DNA from 2 places in the Pedobacter sp. W3I1 genome. Region 2 is predicted to be linked to the other one. Evidence: riboswitches for the same ligand, from Rfam matches in the RefSeq annotation. Region 2 holds a riboswitch; the other holds the start of a gene.

Region 1 (8,641 bases), 2.7 Mb from region 2:
TAATAAAAGCAACCTCATCCATTAAATGCATGGCTGTTCCGCCGAAAAGGGTATCGTAATGGTTTGTTGTATTTGGGAAAACGGCTTTAAAAATACTGGTTTTAGAATTTTCTATTCTTTCTTCTAGGGTCATGGGTTAAATATAGGTGCTGTAAAAAGCTTTGGCAACTTTCTGGTTATTTTTAGTAGAAAGTTGCCAAAGTAAAAGGTTTGCGTATGAGAAATGGATACTGGAAACGCAAAAATAAATGTGCTTTCAGTATTTCTGGTAATGCAATTAAGGGGTGAAATAACTAAAAAGATGTCATCCTGAGCTTGTCGAAGGACAGTCTTTTTAATTATTTCACGATAAGGGTCTTCGACAAGCTCAGACTGACAACAATCGAATTCTTAACTTAATAGTATTGGTTTCTCAGTGGCAAAATAGAATTAATTCACCTGAAGATCTGCAGCAAGTACCTCTTCGGTTTTACGCATTTCTTTTGCGGCTTCAACCATTTCTATTAAGGCCTTTTTGGTTTCGTCCCATCCGCGGGTTTTTAAACCACAATCCGGGTTTACCCAGAGTTGCCCGGAGGGAATAACAGCTTTTGCTTTTTTGAGCAATTGAACCATTTCTTCCCTCTTTGGAACCCTTGGAGAGTGAATATCGTATACACCTGGGCCAATTTCATTTGGATATTTAAAATCTGCAAAAGCGTCTAATAATTCCATCTGCGAACGTGAGGTTTCAATAGTGATTACATCAGCATCCATATCGGCAATGTTTTGGATGATATCGTTAAACTCCGAGTAACACATGTGCGTGTGGATCTGCGTATCGTCTTTCACGCCGCTCGCCGAAATTTTAAAGGCTTTAACGGCCCAGTTCAAATAGTTTTGCCAATCAGCTTTGCGCAATGGTAAACCCTCTCTAATGGCTGGCTCATCAATCTGGATGATTTTTATCCCTGCATTTTCCAGGTCGCAAACCTCATCCCGAATGGCCAGGGCAATTTGAGTGCAGGTTTCTGATCGTGGTTGATCATTACGTACAAACGACCATTGTAAAATCGTTACCGGACCAGTTAACATACCTTTCATGTATTTTGAGGTAAGCGACTGTGCATAGGCAGTCCACTTTACGGTCATGGGTTTTGGGCGCGAAACATCACCAAAAATAATAGGTGGGTTTTACACAGCGCGAGCCATAACTCTGCACCCAACCATTTTTAGAGAAAGCAAAACCATCCAGCTGCTCACCGAAGTATTCAACCATATCGTTACGTTCAAATTCACCATGAACCAAAACATCCAGATCGATTTCTTCCTGCCAGTTTACGGCTTTTGCAGTTTCTTTGGCGATTAAATCGTCATATTCTTCAACGGTAAAAGTTCCGTTTTTTAGTTTTGCTCTCCAGCTTCTCACTTCTGCCGTTTGCGGAAATGATCCGATGGTTGTAGTGGCATAACTTGGCAGATTAAGCTCCTGTTGTTTGATTTTTCTGCTCGAAAACGGACTTAAACGTTCTGCATCCTGCTCTTTTAATCCTAAAACACGTTGTTTAACTTCAGGATTGTGGATGATTTTAGAAACTTTACGGTTAGCAATCGCGATCTTATTTTCCTCAAGTTTTTGCAGGGTAGATGCAGGGCTTTCGTTGGTGATCAGTTTTTTTAAGGTAGCTATCTCCGCAATTTTTTGTTTCGCATAAGCCAACCACTGTTTAATTTCTGCCGACAGATTTTGTTCATTGGTTTCAATGTCTAAATCTACCGGTGAGTGGATTAGGGAACAAGATGGGGCGATCCACACTTTATCCAAGCCTCTTTTTTCTGCAACTTGATTAATGATTGAAACAGATTTCTCGAAATCATTTTTCCAGATGTTTCTTCCGTCTACCAAACCTAACGAAAGGATGGTATCTTCTTTTAACAAAGCTAAAACATCCGCTAATTGACCTTCAGCACGTACCAGGTCGATATGTAAAATATTTACCGGGAGTGAAGTAGTTAGTGCTAAATTATTGCCCAGGCCTTCGAAATAGGTAGCCAAAACAATTTTTAACCTTGGGAAAGCCTTTCTGATCTCTTTATAAGCATATTCGTAAGCTTTTTTGTCTTTTTCGGTAAGGTCTAAAGTCAAAAATGGCTCATCAAACTGAACATACTCTACATCCAAAGCGTCTAATCGGGATAAAATTTCGATATAAACCGGAAGGAGATTTTTGATCAGATCGATCTTTTCAAAGCCAGCTTCTTTTTCTTTTCCCAATAAAAGGTAAGAAACCGGGCCAATTAAAACAGGCTTAGTCGCAATGCCCAATTGTTTTGCCTCATAAAACTCATCGATAATTTTGGTGGAGAAAAGTTTAAACGGCTGATCTTTGTAAAATTCAGGAACAATGTAATGATAATTGGTATCGAACCATTTGGTCATTTCCATCGCTACCACATCCAGACCTTCTTTTTGATAACCCCTGGCCATGGCAAAATAGAGATCAAGTTCAGAATTTCCTTTTTTCAGGATCACTTCGTTATACCTTTTCGGTATTGCCCCAAAAGTTAAAGAATGATCGAGCACATGATCATAAAAAGAAAAGTCGTTTGATGGAATAACATCAATTCCAGCTTCTTTTTGAAGGTTCCAGTTTTCGTGGCGAATGTTTTTTCCCACCTGAAGTACATTTTTGTACCCAGTTTTATCTGCCCAGTAATTTTCGCAGATTTTCTTTAATTCCCTTTGGCTACCTATTCGCGGATAGCCCAGATTTTGCGTTAGCATCTCTTTTAAAGATTAAGTAAATAAATCGTTTAAAAGCTCTTAAAGCAATATTTTATAATGTTTTTTGTTAGAAATAAAAAAGGAAAGGTTTGGGCACAAACAACCTACTCATCAGCCAGAAGCTTAAAGCAAGCATATAAAATGGTTAATTTTATGTTGTACAATCAGACCTGACCAATTACTTTATAACGCGAAAGCACCGTCAATTCAATATAGGCAGGTCTCCTGACTTATTCCCGGTCTTATCGCCTTCCCATCCCGGTAAACGGCACAGTGGCATGAATGATAAGACCGTTGTCTTTTTAACAAAAAGACAGAATTTACAGTTGCGCGACAGCTCGTGATTTGCACACGATTCCCTATTAATCCCGGTTGTATTCCGGGAACCTGTATCGGTTGATGAAAAATAAAGTTAAGAACTTACATCAGGACAAATGTATGGATTAGGATTTAAAGATTAAGGTATTTTTGTAAGCATTGATTTTACCACCTCCATACAAATGCTCATCAGTTAGAGACTATGTGGACATATATAGTAAATATTTTTCCGCTCTATGCCGCGGAGGCATGGTACTTTGGAGCGCCAAAGTACCCAAAGCGCTTCGTCAATCCAACAAGGAGCCTCCACACGCCCTCTCCCTCATCAAAAAAACAACGGCACTTTGTTTTGTTCGTTGGTGCTAATTGAATGTTTTTGCAGATTTGAACACAAAACCACTGCGTTAAGGTTTGGGTGTGCTAAGGGGTTCTGTCCTGCATCTGTTTTTTTGATTTCCTGCTCTTGGGATTGACGACGTTCTTCGGTATAACCTGTTCGTTTTTTCAAAGCAAGCCAGCATAGTGCCTTAGAAAATTTCAACGCCGCATTAAATAATAAATTAGGTGAGCGTACATAAACACTTATATCTGTGTGCATCCTTTTTATCTGTGGTTAATAGTATGCTCATAGAATCACTTGTAACAAATTTACAGCAAGCCGTTTTTGGAGCTTATTCTCTATTATATTTGATTACCTAACTAAACCTTATTATGATAAAAATCTACTTTAAAAGGCTTTTTATTGCTTTTTTAATGATAAATAGCTGTGCAGTACTGGCCCAGGAAGTGCCAACGCCAAAATCTCATTTTGGTTTTGATATCGGTGACGATTATCAACTGGCCAATTATACCCAAACAGAAGCTTATTTTAAAAAACTGGCGGCAAGCTCTGATCGCATTAAACTGGTTGATATTGGCAAAACCGAAGAAGGCAGAAGTCAGTATATGTTAATTGTTTCTTCACCAGAAAACCTCAAGAAATTAGACCGCTACAAGGAAATTTCGCAACAGTTGGCACATGCAGAAATTACATCCGAGCAGGCAAAAGCATTAGCCCAGGAAGGTAAAGCGGTTGTTTGGATAGATGGCGGCCTGCATGCCAACGAGGTAGTGGGTGCGCATCAGCTGATCGAAACCGTTTATGAGTTTGCTTCCCGAAAAGATCCTGAAACCCAGCGGATTTTGGATAACGTAATCATCTTGTTTACCCATGCCAACCCTGACGGGCAAGAACTGGTGAGCAATTGGTATATGAGAGAGAAAGACCCCAAGAAAAGAACAACCTCAGGTTTGCCTGTTTTGTATGAAAAATATGCAGGTCATGATAACAACCGTGATTTCTTTATGTTGAACCTTAAAGAAACACAAAATATTGGTCGCCAGCTTTTTGTAGAGTGGATTCCGCAGATTATGTATAACCACCATCAGGCTGGTCCGGCAGGAACCGTTGTTGCAGGCCCACCCTACCGCGATCCTTTCAATTATGTTTTCGACCCAACCTTATTAACCAGTTTAGATGCCGTAGGTGCGGCCATGCACAACCGCATGAATGTAGAAAACAAACCCGGTTATACCCAGCGCGGAGGATCGGTTTATTCTACCTGGTACAATGGAGGGTTAAGAACCACAACCTATTTTCATAACATGATCGGGCTCCTAACCGAAATTATCGGGAACCCCACACCCTCTGAAATTCCGTTGGTTCCTTCGAGATTATTACCAAACGGCGATTCGCCAAACCCGATTACCCCGAGGAAATGGTATTTTAAAAACTCGATCGACTATTCGGTATCGCTAAATTATGCCGTTTTAAATTATGCGCAACGTTACCGCGACGAATTGTTGTACAACATTTACCAGATGGGCAGAAATTCTATTGATCGTGGTAAAAAAGATACCTGGTCTTTTTCTCCTAAAAAAATAGAAGCCATTAATAATGCTGCCAAAGGTGAAAAAGGTGCTCCGGTTGCTGGAGGCGATGCCGATTTTGGCTCCCGACGTCAAATTAGCATGAAAGCTTTTGATACGGTGATGAAAGCTCCTGTAAACAGAGATCCACGGGGATATATTTTATCTGCAGATCAGCCGGATTTTAATTCTGCAGTGAAATTTTTAAATGCTTTGATCAGAACAGGTATCGTGGTTCAAAAAGCAACAGCTTCATTTGCCGTTGCAGGGAAAAATTATCCTGCCGGAAGTTATGTAGTAAAAACGGATCAGGCTTTCCGTCCACACGTTTTGGATATGTTCGAACCGCAAGATCACCCTAATGATTTTAAATACGAAGGAGGCGCACCCATACCACCATATGATGCGGCTGGATGGACATTAGCCTATTTGATGGATGTTAAATTTGATCGGATTCTCGACGATTTTTCTGGTCCTTTTGAGAAAAACCCTTATGGGCAATTATTAAAATCTGATCATAAATTGCCAGGTGGATCGGGCTATGTGTTAAGTGCGGCGCAAAACGATTCTTACACTGCAGTAAACGATCTATTAAAAAATAAAGTTGAGGTTTACCGCTCTACCGGGAATGGCGATTTTTATGTTTCATCAGCAGGGAAATCAATACTGGAAAAAGCCAATATCAAATTAAAAAGCGCAAATGCGCCAAAAGATAAAATTAAAATTTCCGCCAGAAGAATTGCCCTTTGGGATACCTATGGAGGCTCAATGGCATCGGGTTGGGTGCGCTTTTTAATGGAGCAATATCATTATAACGCAACGGTAATTTATCCGCAGGATATTGATGCCGGAAACTTAAAATCTAAGTATGATGTAATTATTTTTGTGGGAGGAGCAATACCATCGGTACAAGGAGGAGGGTTTGGAAACAGGTCTTTTGGGCCAAAAGCAGAAGAAATTCCTCAGGAATTTAGGAATCGTTTAGGTAGGATTACTGCAGATAAATCGATTCCTGAATTAAAGAAATTCTTAGAAGCAGGTGGCAATATTGTAACCATTGGTAGCAGTACTAATTTAGCCTATCATTTAAATCTTCCTGTGCGTAATGCAATGGTAGAAATTGTAAACGGAGAGGAAAAACGGTTACCAGCTGAAAAATATTATGTTCCGGGAAGTGTTTTGAATGTTGGCGTAGATACCAGCTTGCCAACAAATTGGGGAATGGAGAAAGAGGCCGACGTTTATTTCGATAATAGTCCTGTTTTTAAGCTCACAGGCGACGCCATTGCAGCTGGAAAGATTAAACCATTAATGTGGTTCGAAAACACCACACCGCTGCGCAGTGGCTGGGCCTGGGGCCAGGCTTATTTGCAAGATGGTGTAACCGCTTTTGAAGCAAAAGTTGGCAAAGGAAAATTGCTTGCCTTCGGGCCGGAAATTGCTTTTAGGGCGCAAACGCATGGTACTTTTAAACTGATATTTAATCAGTTGTATAAGTAATGACAATCAAGTCTGTCGCATTTATGCTATTTCTTCAGCCGACTGCTACTGAAAAATCTAATAATATTAAGGGCGTCATTTCGACTGAAGCGTAGCGAAATGGAGAAATCTTTTAAGATAGCTCAAAGATTTCTCCACTGCGGTCGAAATGACGATATCTCAAGATAAAAACTCTATTGAGACGTGAGAGCCACTATCCTGAACGATAGTGGCTTTTTACTTTGAGCTTACCATAGCCAATTATAATCATCCTAATTTTGTATTATGAAAGTAGAAATCTGGTCGGACGTAATGTGTCCGTTTTGCTATATCGGAAAAAGACATTTTGAACAGGCGATAGAAAAATTGCCTTTCAAAAACGAAATTGAAGTGGATTGGAAGAGTTATCAGCTCAACCCTGAGTACCACAATACCAATAACGAAACCGTTTACGATTATCTTTCTCGAAGCAAGGGAATGCCAATCGAGCAGGCTAAACAAATGACCAAGCAGGTAGTTGATATGGCTGCAAGTGCAGGTTTAACTATGGATTTTGACGCCAATATTCCTGCCAATACCTTTAACGCTCACCGTTTAATCCATTTGGCGGCAAAGCATAACCTTCAGGATTTAGCAGAAGAAAAGTTATTCGAAGCCCATTTCGTAAACAGTAAAAATATTGGTGAAACGAATGTCTTGATTGATCTTGCCGTAGAAATTGGTTTGGATAAAGATGAGGCGGAATCAGTTTTGAATGGAAATGAGTTTGCTGAGGCTGTTCGTTATGATATTTATGAAAGCCAGAACCTGGGCATTAGAGGGGTTCCTTATTTTGTAATGGACCGCAAATACGGTGTTTCGGGTGCTCAACCTGTTCAGGCTTTTACTGATGCGCTTACTAAAAGTTTTACAGAGTGGAAGGAATCTCAACCCAAAACCAGGCTGACTTCATTAAATAAAAATGATGATGCGGTTTGTGATGAAAATGGTTGTGAGATATAGATTTGTTTCCCGCAGATTACGCTGATCAACGCAGATTTTTTCTGCAAAGTTCATTTAGATCTGAGGGACTTTAATATGAAAATCCATAGAAAACCGTCATCTCGACTGAAGCGCAGCGCAATGGAGAGATCTGTTTAAATAGATTTAGCTTCGCTGAGCCTTCGGGTTCTCGGCTTCGTTGCACTCCGCTCGAAATGACGGTATATTTAGAGGTTTATCTCCTTTAGTGATGCATCACCGCTGATTTTTCAACGGCGTTAACAGATACTCTAAACCATTTACCCGTATTTCGAACATCGTAGCCATTAAATCGCCCAATTTTCCTTTCGGGAAGCCTTTATCCTTATACCACAGCAGATAACTTTCGGGGATATTGCAGATCAGGTAACCTTTGTATTTTCCATAGGGCATTTGCATTTTAACTAAATCGAGCAACAAGGTGGGGTCTAACATTATAATATAAAATCTAAATAATTTTCTTTGTTTATTACAGCAAACGTGGCTTGTGGGTAATTTTTAGCAAAAAATCCGGGTATTTTCTTTTTTTGATTGCCCCATTTAAAATCAGCAGCTAAAATTTCTCCATTTTTAACCTCTATTAGGTCAATTTCCTGTTGATCATAAGTTCTCCAAAAATAATAGATAGCACTTTGCTGTTCATATTCCATTTTTTTGATGCGCTCGCTAAAACAATAATTTTCCCATAAAAGTCCTTGATCATTCCGGAGCGCAATTAATCTAAAATCATTAATAATAGCGTTCCGAATGCCGTTATCATAGAAATACCATTTAGAAGATTTTGTAACCTCCTTACGTAAGTTATTACTGTATCCGCCAACTTTGTAAATGATAAAGACTTTCGAAAGTAAATCAAGATAGCGATCTACCGTATTTTTGCTGATGCCCAAAGTGCGCGAAATCTCATCAATTGAAACTTCTGACCCCACTTGGTATGCAATAAGTTTTAATAACTCCAATAATTTAGCACTGTTCTGGATGTTCTCGTACATCAAGATATCTTTTAGCAGATATGATTTTACCAGTTCTATTAAATATTGTGCTTTTTCAGCCAAAGAACTTAAATGGAATAATTCTGGGTACGATCCAAAAATTAAGCGTTCTTCGAGGTTCTGCGCAGTTTGTAAAGCATTTTCCTGTTTGTCCAATTCA
Region 2 (8,641 bases):
AATTAACAATTTCTTAACTTAGGCTTAACTAAATATTGCATCATAGACACTACTTTCGTAACAAATATTTAACTATGAACAACGCAGGTCAGAAAATATTAATTGTTGATGATGAACCAGATATCCTGGAGCTGATTGAATATAATCTTAAAAAAGAGGGTTATCAGGTTTTTACTGCTACCAATGGCCAGGAAGGAATTACTGTTGCGAAAAAGGTGCATCCAGATTTGATTATTCTAGATATTATGATGCCTAAGATGGATGGAATTGAGGCTTGCCGTTTAATGCGTGCAATACCTGAATTTAAGAATACATTTATGGTTTTCTTAACCGCCAGAAGTGAAGAGTATTCAGAAATCGCAGGTTTTAATGTCGGCGCTGATGATTATATAGCAAAACCGATTAAACCACGTGCTTTAGTTAGCCGCATTAATGCTATTTTAAGACGAAATACAGGAACGGAAGAAGTATCAGAAAATAAATTAGAAATTGGCGATTTAGTAATCGATCGTGAGGCTTATTTAGTTTTTCAAGGTGGCAACAAGGTAGTACTGGCGAAAAAAGAATTTGAGCTTTTATACTTACTGGCTTCAAAACCAGGAAAAGTTTATACCCGCGAGTCGATCCTTAAAAATATCTGGGAAGATTCGGTAGTAGTAACCAATAGAACCATCGATGTTCACATTCGTAAACTAAGAGAAAAACTAGGTGAAACTTATGTATCAACCGTAAAAGGGGTAGGTTATAAGTTTGAACTTTCTTAAATTATAAAAGTTATAGGTATTAGCCGCTCTGATCAATATCGGGGCGGTTTTTCTATACTTAAAATCTTCAATTAGATCCTGAAACAAGTTCAGGAGGACGATACTCGTAAAAATTCGTCATGCTGAATTCATTTCAGCATCTTCCTTGATTGAGTCCCTGAAATAAATTCAGGGTGACGCCCGCCTTAAAAAAATAAAATCGTATTTTTGCGCTTCATTAATTACAGCGCAGTTTGAAGTTTCCAAATTTTAAAGACCTTATTCTTTTCGAAGACAACGATTTTATTGTTATCAATAAACCTCCATTTTTAGCCTCGCTCGATGAACGTGGTGGATCTGGAGAAACCAATGTGTTACGTCTGGCTAAACAGTATAGCGATGATGCACAGGTTTGTCACCGTTTGGATAAAGAAACTTCTGGTGCTTTAATTATCGCCAAAAACCCCGAAGCTTATCGCCACGCTTCTATGCAGTTCGAAAGAAGAAAGGTGAATAAAACCTATCATGCGGTAGTAGATGGGCACGTCATTTTCGACCAGTTAACGGTTGATCTTCCGATCTTAAACGATGGCAATAAAAATGTAACCATTGATAGGGCAGAAGGTAAAAGAGCGGAAACTATTTTCGATTCGTTAAAATACTACAAACATTACACTTTGGTAGAGTGCAAGCCAATAACTGGCCGTATGCACCAAATCCGTATTCACCTGGCTACGCAAAGAGCAGCCATTGTTGGCGATGATATGTACAAAGGCAAACCTGTTTTTCTTTCGTCAATTAAGAGAGGTTATAAATTAACCAAAGGCGAGGAGGAGCAACCCATTATGAAACGTTTCGCATTACACGCCAGGCATTTGGTTTTTAAAGGATTAGATGACCAAGATATTGTGATCGATGCACCTTATCCAAAAGATTTTGCAACCTTAATTAAGCTATTGGATAAATTTGATGCGTAAAACGGCCCTTTAAATTGGCTCGTTTCGTTGTTTTTGTTACTTTTGGACTATTCGCCCTCTATTAAAAATAATAGAATGTACATCAGATTTGTAAATTACCTTGATGCGGTTAATCAATACCGAAAATCTAAAATATCAAACCGTAATTTCTTAGTTATCCTTGCTGTAATTGTTGGAATTTTAGCAGGACTTGCAGCAGCCGTTTTAAAAAGTTTAACCCATCATATCGAAGAATTTCTTTCAATCAGACTGGCACTGGAAATATAAATACTACTTGTATTTCATTTTTCCAATGATCGGTATTTTTCTAACGGTTTTGTACATTAGATACTTTATCCGGAGAACGAAGTTCGAAACGGGCTTAACCCCATTGCTTTATGCCATTTCAAAAAAATCGAGCAAGGTAGAAGCACATAATATTTATTCGCAGGTTATAACTGCAGCAGTTACTGTTGGTTTCGGTGGATCAACAGGTTTAGAGGCACCAATTGTTACCAGCGGATCGGCAATAGGCTCAAATCTTGGCCGTTTACTGGGTTTGTCTTATCGTGAAATTACCATGTTGGTGGCTTGTGGTGCAGCAGCGGGTATTGCAGGAGCATTTAATAGTCCTGTGGCGGGTATTGTTTTCGCTATCGAAATTTTATTACCTGAGTTTACCATTCCTGCATTTATCCCGCTCTTATTATCAGCGGCAACCGCAGCAGTAGTAGCACGATTATTTTACACACAACAACTTTTCTTTTTAGTTACAGAAGGATGGAAGGTTAACGCCTTATTCTACTATGTAATATTAGCTTGCTTTATAGGCTTGTTTTCTATTTATTTTACAAAAGCCAACTATGCCGTAAAAGGCTTATTCTATAAAATAAAACATCCGTACACCAAGGTTATTGCAGGAGGTTTAATGCTTGGTGTTTTGGTTTTTCTATTCCCGACGTTGTATGGCGAAGGATATATTACCATAAAAGAATTGCTAAAAGGTGACTATAAGGCGGTGATCAATAATAGTATTTTTTCAGATTATAATACTATCCCTGCTTTGGTTATCCTATTCACGGTGGTAACCATTTTTATGAAGTCGATAGCTACCCTGGTAACCCTGGGTGCAGGTGGTAATGGCGGAACATTTGCGCCCAGTTTAATTATGGGCGGTTTAATTGGATTTATCTTTGCTTATGTGGTCAATCTATCTGGTATTGCTCAACTAAATGTATCCAATTTTATTGTAGCAGGAATGGCCGCAGCCTTAGGCTCAATTATGCACGCACCTTTAACTGGTATCTTTCTAATTGCCGAAATTACGGGCGGATATGTCTTAATGGTGCCGCTGATGATTACCACTGCCATTTCTTATGCGATTAACCGCAGTGCTCAAAAACATTCTATCTATACAAAAGCATTGGCTGATAAAGGCGAACTGTTATCGCATGATGATAAAGATACGACTGTTTTAAACCAGATGAAGCTGAAATACCTGATTGAGAAAACCTATCCTCGATTAAACATGAATGATCATATTTCGGTTAAGATGAATGAAATTTTGCAATCGCGTAAAAATATATGTGCTGTTACGGATGAAATGGGCGATTTTAAAGGCATAATTTACATAGAAGAGCTTTTTAACGAAATGATTAATCATCCTGATAAGGAAAATTTGCAAGCTTCTTATTTGGTACAACCTGCACCAAATGCCATTACTGAAAATGATGATCTGAAAATGGTATTAGAGAAAATGGAGCAGGATAATGTATGGATTTTACCGGTGTTAACTGCGCAAAATCAATATCTAGGCTTCGTTTCTAAAACGGCGATTTTTAATAAATACAGGGCATTGCTGATGAGACAGAATGATTATATGGGGTAACCCTAAATCCTACGGGAACGTCATTTCGACCGTAGTGGAGAAATCTTTCATAGATATTATTAATAGATATCTCCATTCCGCTGCGCTTCAGTCGACATGACGATTTATCTATTGGAATCTCTAAAAGTTGGAATGTTGAGCGGAAAACCTTCCAACTTTAAAACATTCCAACCTTAAAACTTTTCACCTTACTCAGCTCTCTTTAATCCAAACTTCTCAATTTTACTATATAAGTGACTTCTTTGGATATCAATTTCATCAGCTGTTTTTGATACATTCCAGTTGTTTTTCTCCAATTTGAATTTGATGAATTCACGTTCTGCGTGATCTTTATAATCCTGAAAATTATTAAAAGAATCGAAAGAAAAAGCCAGACTCGAACCGCCAGCACCCGCAATCTGTGCACTGGTTGCGGCACCAATGTTTGTACCACCACCAGGATTGGCAAAAGCGCGCACATCATTTTCGGTAATAACCTTGTCGCTCAAAATAATCAAACGCTCAATCATGTTATGTAATTCACGTACGTTACCTGTCCACGGTAAGGCCTTTAAAGCAGCCATACCTGCTTCGTTTATTTTCTTCACAGGCATTCCATAGTCGCTACAAATATTTTCTAAAAAGTTTTGCGCAATAACAGGAATATCATCAATACGCTCTGTTAAATGTGGAACATGGATATTGATTACGTTTAAGCGGTGGTACAAATCCATACGGAAGTTACCATCTTCGATTTCTTTCAATAAATCTTTATTGGTTGCTGCTAAAACGCGAACATTTACTTCAATTTCCTTTTCGCCACCCACACGCGAAATTTTATGCTCCTGCAAAGCACGTAAAACTTTTGCCTGGGCAGAGAGGCTCATATCACCAATCTCATCCAAAAATAAAGTTCCGCCATTAGCCAGTTCAAACTTACCGATACGTTGTTTAACAGCAGAGGTAAAAGAACCTTTCTCGTGACCAAACAATTCACTTTCTATTAGTTCGGATGGAATAGCCGCACAGTTTACTTCAATTAAAGGACTATCTGCCCGATTCGATTTCTCATGTAACCAACGGGCTACCAATTCTTTACCACTACCATTTGCACCAGTAATTAATACGCGGGCCTCGGTAGGCGCAACACGCTCAATGGTTTCCTTAATTTTAGAAATGCTTTCCGATTCGCCTAGAATTTCACGGGTTTTACTTGCCTTACGTTTTAAAACCTTGGTTTCGGTAACTAAATTTCCACGGTCTAAACCATTACGGACCGTGATTAATAAACGGTTTAAATCAGGTGGTTTCGAAATAAAATCGAAAGCTCCTTTTTTACTGGCTTCAATGGCAGTTTCAACTGTTCCATGACCGGATATCATAATGAATGGCAAATCGGGTTTAATGAGCTGTGCCTGTTCGAGCACTTCCATACCATCCATCTTATTCATCTTGATATCGCAAAGTACCAGATCGAAATTTCCTTTTTTGATCATTTCGAGGCCATCAATACCGTTATCGATATCTTCAACATCGTAATTTTCGTACTCCAGAATTTCGCGTAAAGTACTCCTTATCGCACGCTCATCGTCAATTATTAATAATTTAGCCATTAGAGATGTATTCTTTAGTTTTGAAATGCGAATATATTATTTTTTAGTTAATGTATAGTTTTTTATACAATTTATCCGCTATAAACCTTAAAAGATGCGAAAGGTTTTAATAAACATAATCCAGTTTGAACTTACGTAAATCGGGCTTTTGCTTTTTAGCTCTTTTTAATTCGAGCTCATAAATGGCACGTCCCAGGTTTTTCATAAAAGGAAAACAAACCGTTTCGTATTCGTACTTATTATCGTTAAATATGCCATCCTCGTTGCTCTGTACTACCGCCGTTAAGAAATATTCAATTCCATTTTTAAAATCAACGAAATAAGAATTATCGATGATGTAGCCATAGCTATCGCCATATTTATTAAAGATTCTAATATTTGGATCTGGTGTTACCTGTTCTCTTCCATAATACAGCATCTTTGCGTAGGTTGTCCAAAATTCTTTTGGATCGTATTTGGGAAAATCGCTTTCAGTAGGGTATTTACTCATATAAGTGTAAATAAGCTTATAATCTTCTGGTGTAAGATTAAACTGTTCTTTCACTGGGAAAGCCTCAGGAAAAATTAATTTCTGCATGAGCTTTTGTTGGTCGTTAATGGCGAAGGCATTTTTGCCTGCTAAGCTGAAAGGCTTGTTTACTAACTTGTTTGTACTATCCATATATCCGGTGCCCATTACCAGATTCGTCAATTTCAATTCATATTCTTTTGGATCGTACTGCGCTGCTTGATCATACACCAAATGATCTCCATTATAAAACTTAATGGGATTGGTATGTTTGGCAGATTCGCCGGCATCGCCAATGGCCAGGCGGTTTAAAATACGGCTATCGTTTAATCCGTTTGCTTTCAGTTTTTCATTAATTTCTGCCCGGCTAATAAATTCGAATAAACGGTTAAAAGCATCGTTATCGCTGGTAAGCAAAATCTTTTTAACATAATGTTCTATTGATGGAAGCCCGTTTTTAGCACTTGTATCTTTTAAAACTTTGGTTTGTCCTTTATAGGCGCTATCAGTAATCATGGTGCTTTTGGCTGTTAAACCAGTGTTTTTTAACCGGTTTACCTTTTCCAGGGCAAAAATCACCGCAGCAAGTTTAACCGTACTGGCGGGATAAAAATAATGGTGCGGATCTAAATTATAGCTAAACGTTTTAAAAGCAGGTCTATTCTTTACATCACGGTTAACCTGGGTATATAGAATTTGTATTTCGTTTTTATGTGGATGATGGAGCACCGAAGAAAAAAGTTCGGGTTTGCTTTCCATCATTTTCTTCAGAAAAACAGTATCGGTTTTTTGTGCCATAGCAGATATGCCGATTAACGAAAATGCAATAATTAAAATCCTTTTCATGAGTAAAAATTTGATTCCTAATTTAGCCTTTTCTATTAAAATCACCATTTTCCATCATCCATTTTACATGTTGTTTAATTTTGTTACTTTTGCAGCGCTTTTGGTTTCCGGCTTTACACCCGGAATTAAAAGGGAATACAGTGTAAATCTGTAACTGTCCCGCAGCTGTAAGCTCCTTAACGGATTTCCAATCAATCTGCCACTGTTCCGACTCGTTCGGCATGGGAAGGCCGGAAACCCGGGAGTAAGTCAGAAGACCTGCCTTCAGCATTTAATTTCATAGCTTTCGGGGATTGAAGCTAGGATTGAGATACATAACGTTTTTCGTATTTTCATTTCCTTTCCTAATCTGTTGGCTGTGGGCAAAACCACAATCAAATGAACAAAAAAAGAATGCTAACTGTAGCCAGTCTAGGGCTAGCGCAGTTAATGATTAGCCAGGTGGCTAATGCTCAAAATCAAGACAGTTTACAGCTTAAAGATGTTGTAATTTCTGCGACAAAAAACGATCAGAAACAATCGCAAACAGGTAAAGTGGTCAGCATTATCAGTCGCGAAGTACTCGAACGCAGTAACGGCAAATCATTACCGGATTTATTAAACGAACAGGCTGGTATCATCATCAGCGGAGGAAACAGCAACCAGGGAAAAGACAAAAGTATCTTTTTTAGAGGATCGGGAAGTGGTTATACTTTAGTATTGGTTGATGGGATTATCCAGAATGACCCTTCAAGTATTAGTGGTACATTTGATTTACGTCTGTTCTCAATCGATCAGATCGATCATATTGAGATTTTAAGAGGTGGCCAGTCGACTATTTACGGATCGGATGCTGTTGCAGGTGTAATCAACATCGTAACTAAAAAGGGTGGACCTAAAGGAAATACCATTTATGGTGTAGCCAGTGCGGGCAGCTTTGAAACTTACAAAGGAACTATCGGTTTAAATGGTGGCGTAGAAGGTTTTTCTTACAATATTAACTACACGCATTTAAAAACTGATGGGATTTCTGAAGCCGTTGCACCAGTTGGAAGTGCAGCCATCTTTGATAAAGACGGCTTTAAAACCGATGGTTTAAATGCTAATTTCGGAATTAAACTCGACAAAAATTTCTCTGTTAACCCATTTTTACGTTACTTCTATGGCGATTATAAAATAGATGAAGGTGCATTTAGCGATGGCTTACCGACCAACAATTCTGTTTTAAAACAATTTAGTGCAGGTTTCAATTCCGAGTATAAATTCAATACTGGTAAAATAACGCTTAATTACAGCCACGAGAGCAACTCAAACAATGTAAATTCGAGTTATGCAGGTTTCGAAAGTAAATTCTTAAACTTTGGTAAACTGAATGTGGTTGATTTATTTTACAACCAGAAATTAGGTGATAAATTAGATTTACTGGTAGGTATTGACAACAGAAAAATGAAATTGGTTACTGATACCAAAAGCCCAACAACCAATATTTTCGCCGCTTATGGATCATTGTTTTTACATGATTTAAGCATTTTTAATCTGGAAGTAGGTGGACGTTACAATAAACATGATCAATATGGAGAAAACTATACTTACTCTATTACCCCAAGCATCAACATTATTAAAGAAGTAAAATTATTTGGAACAGTATCTACCGCATTTAAAATTCCAACACTGAATATGTTGTTTGGGCAATATGGTGCCAATCTGGATCTGAAACCAGAAAAATCTCAAAATTATGAGGCTGGTGTAAACTTGAATCTTGCTGATGAGGCCTTCACTTTACGCATCGCAGGTTTCAAACGTGATTTAACTGATGCCATTGTATACACTACTGGTTACATTAACCAGGCAAGCCAAAAATTTAAAGGCTTTGAAGTAGAACCTGCAGTAAAGTTTAGCGTGTTTAACATTAACGGTTATTATGCTTTTGTAGAAGGAAATACAGGGACTACCAATTATTTAATCCGCAGACCGAAGCATACTTTTGGCATTAATGCAGGTGCTCAGGCTACAAGTAATTTATACATTAGCGCTAATTTCCGTTATTTTGGAAACCGTTACGATACTTACTTCACCACTAAATCTATTGATGAGCTTTTACCATCATATAAACTGTTAAGTGCTTATGC

What was found. A riboswitch is a leader RNA that binds a small molecule or an ion and turns the genes downstream of it on or off. The one in region 2 is predicted to bind cobalamin.
Region 1: it holds a riboswitch for cobalamin, as region 2 does, so the genes downstream of both, metE (5-methyltetrahydropteroyltriglutamate--homocysteine S-methyltransferase) here and QF042_RS12980 (TonB-dependent siderophore receptor) in region 2, are expected to answer to the same signal.

The regions. Positions count from the first base shown of each region.
Region 1 is NZ_JAUSXN010000001.1:362,329-370,969, forward strand. Features, by position in the region: gene QF042_RS01560 (acyl-CoA thioesterase) at 1-133, opposite strand, end outside; gene QF042_RS26305 (hypothetical protein) at 430-1,131, opposite strand; gene metE (5-methyltetrahydropteroyltriglutamate--homocysteine S-methyltransferase) at 1,151-2,764, opposite strand; cobalamin riboswitch at 2,962-3,170, opposite strand; gene QF042_RS01570 (hypothetical protein) at 3,408-3,680, opposite strand; gene QF042_RS01575 (M14 metallopeptidase family protein) at 3,794-6,490, shown strand; gene QF042_RS01580 (DsbA family oxidoreductase) at 6,755-7,471, shown strand; gene QF042_RS01585 (DUF3820 family protein) at 7,706-7,924, opposite strand; gene QF042_RS01590 (ATP-binding protein) at 7,924-8,641, opposite strand, start outside.
Region 2 is NZ_JAUSXN010000001.1:3,110,532-3,119,172, forward strand. Features, by position in the region: gene QF042_RS12950 (response regulator transcription factor) at 75-764, shown strand; gene QF042_RS12955 (RluA family pseudouridine synthase) at 998-1,720, shown strand; gene QF042_RS12960 (hypothetical protein) at 1,796-1,987, shown strand; gene QF042_RS12965 (chloride channel protein) at 2,037-3,587, shown strand; gene QF042_RS12970 (sigma-54 dependent transcriptional regulator) at 3,776-5,179, opposite strand; gene QF042_RS12975 (serine hydrolase) at 5,286-6,533, opposite strand; cobalamin riboswitch at 6,618-6,814, shown strand; gene QF042_RS12980 (TonB-dependent siderophore receptor) at 6,912-8,641, shown strand, end outside.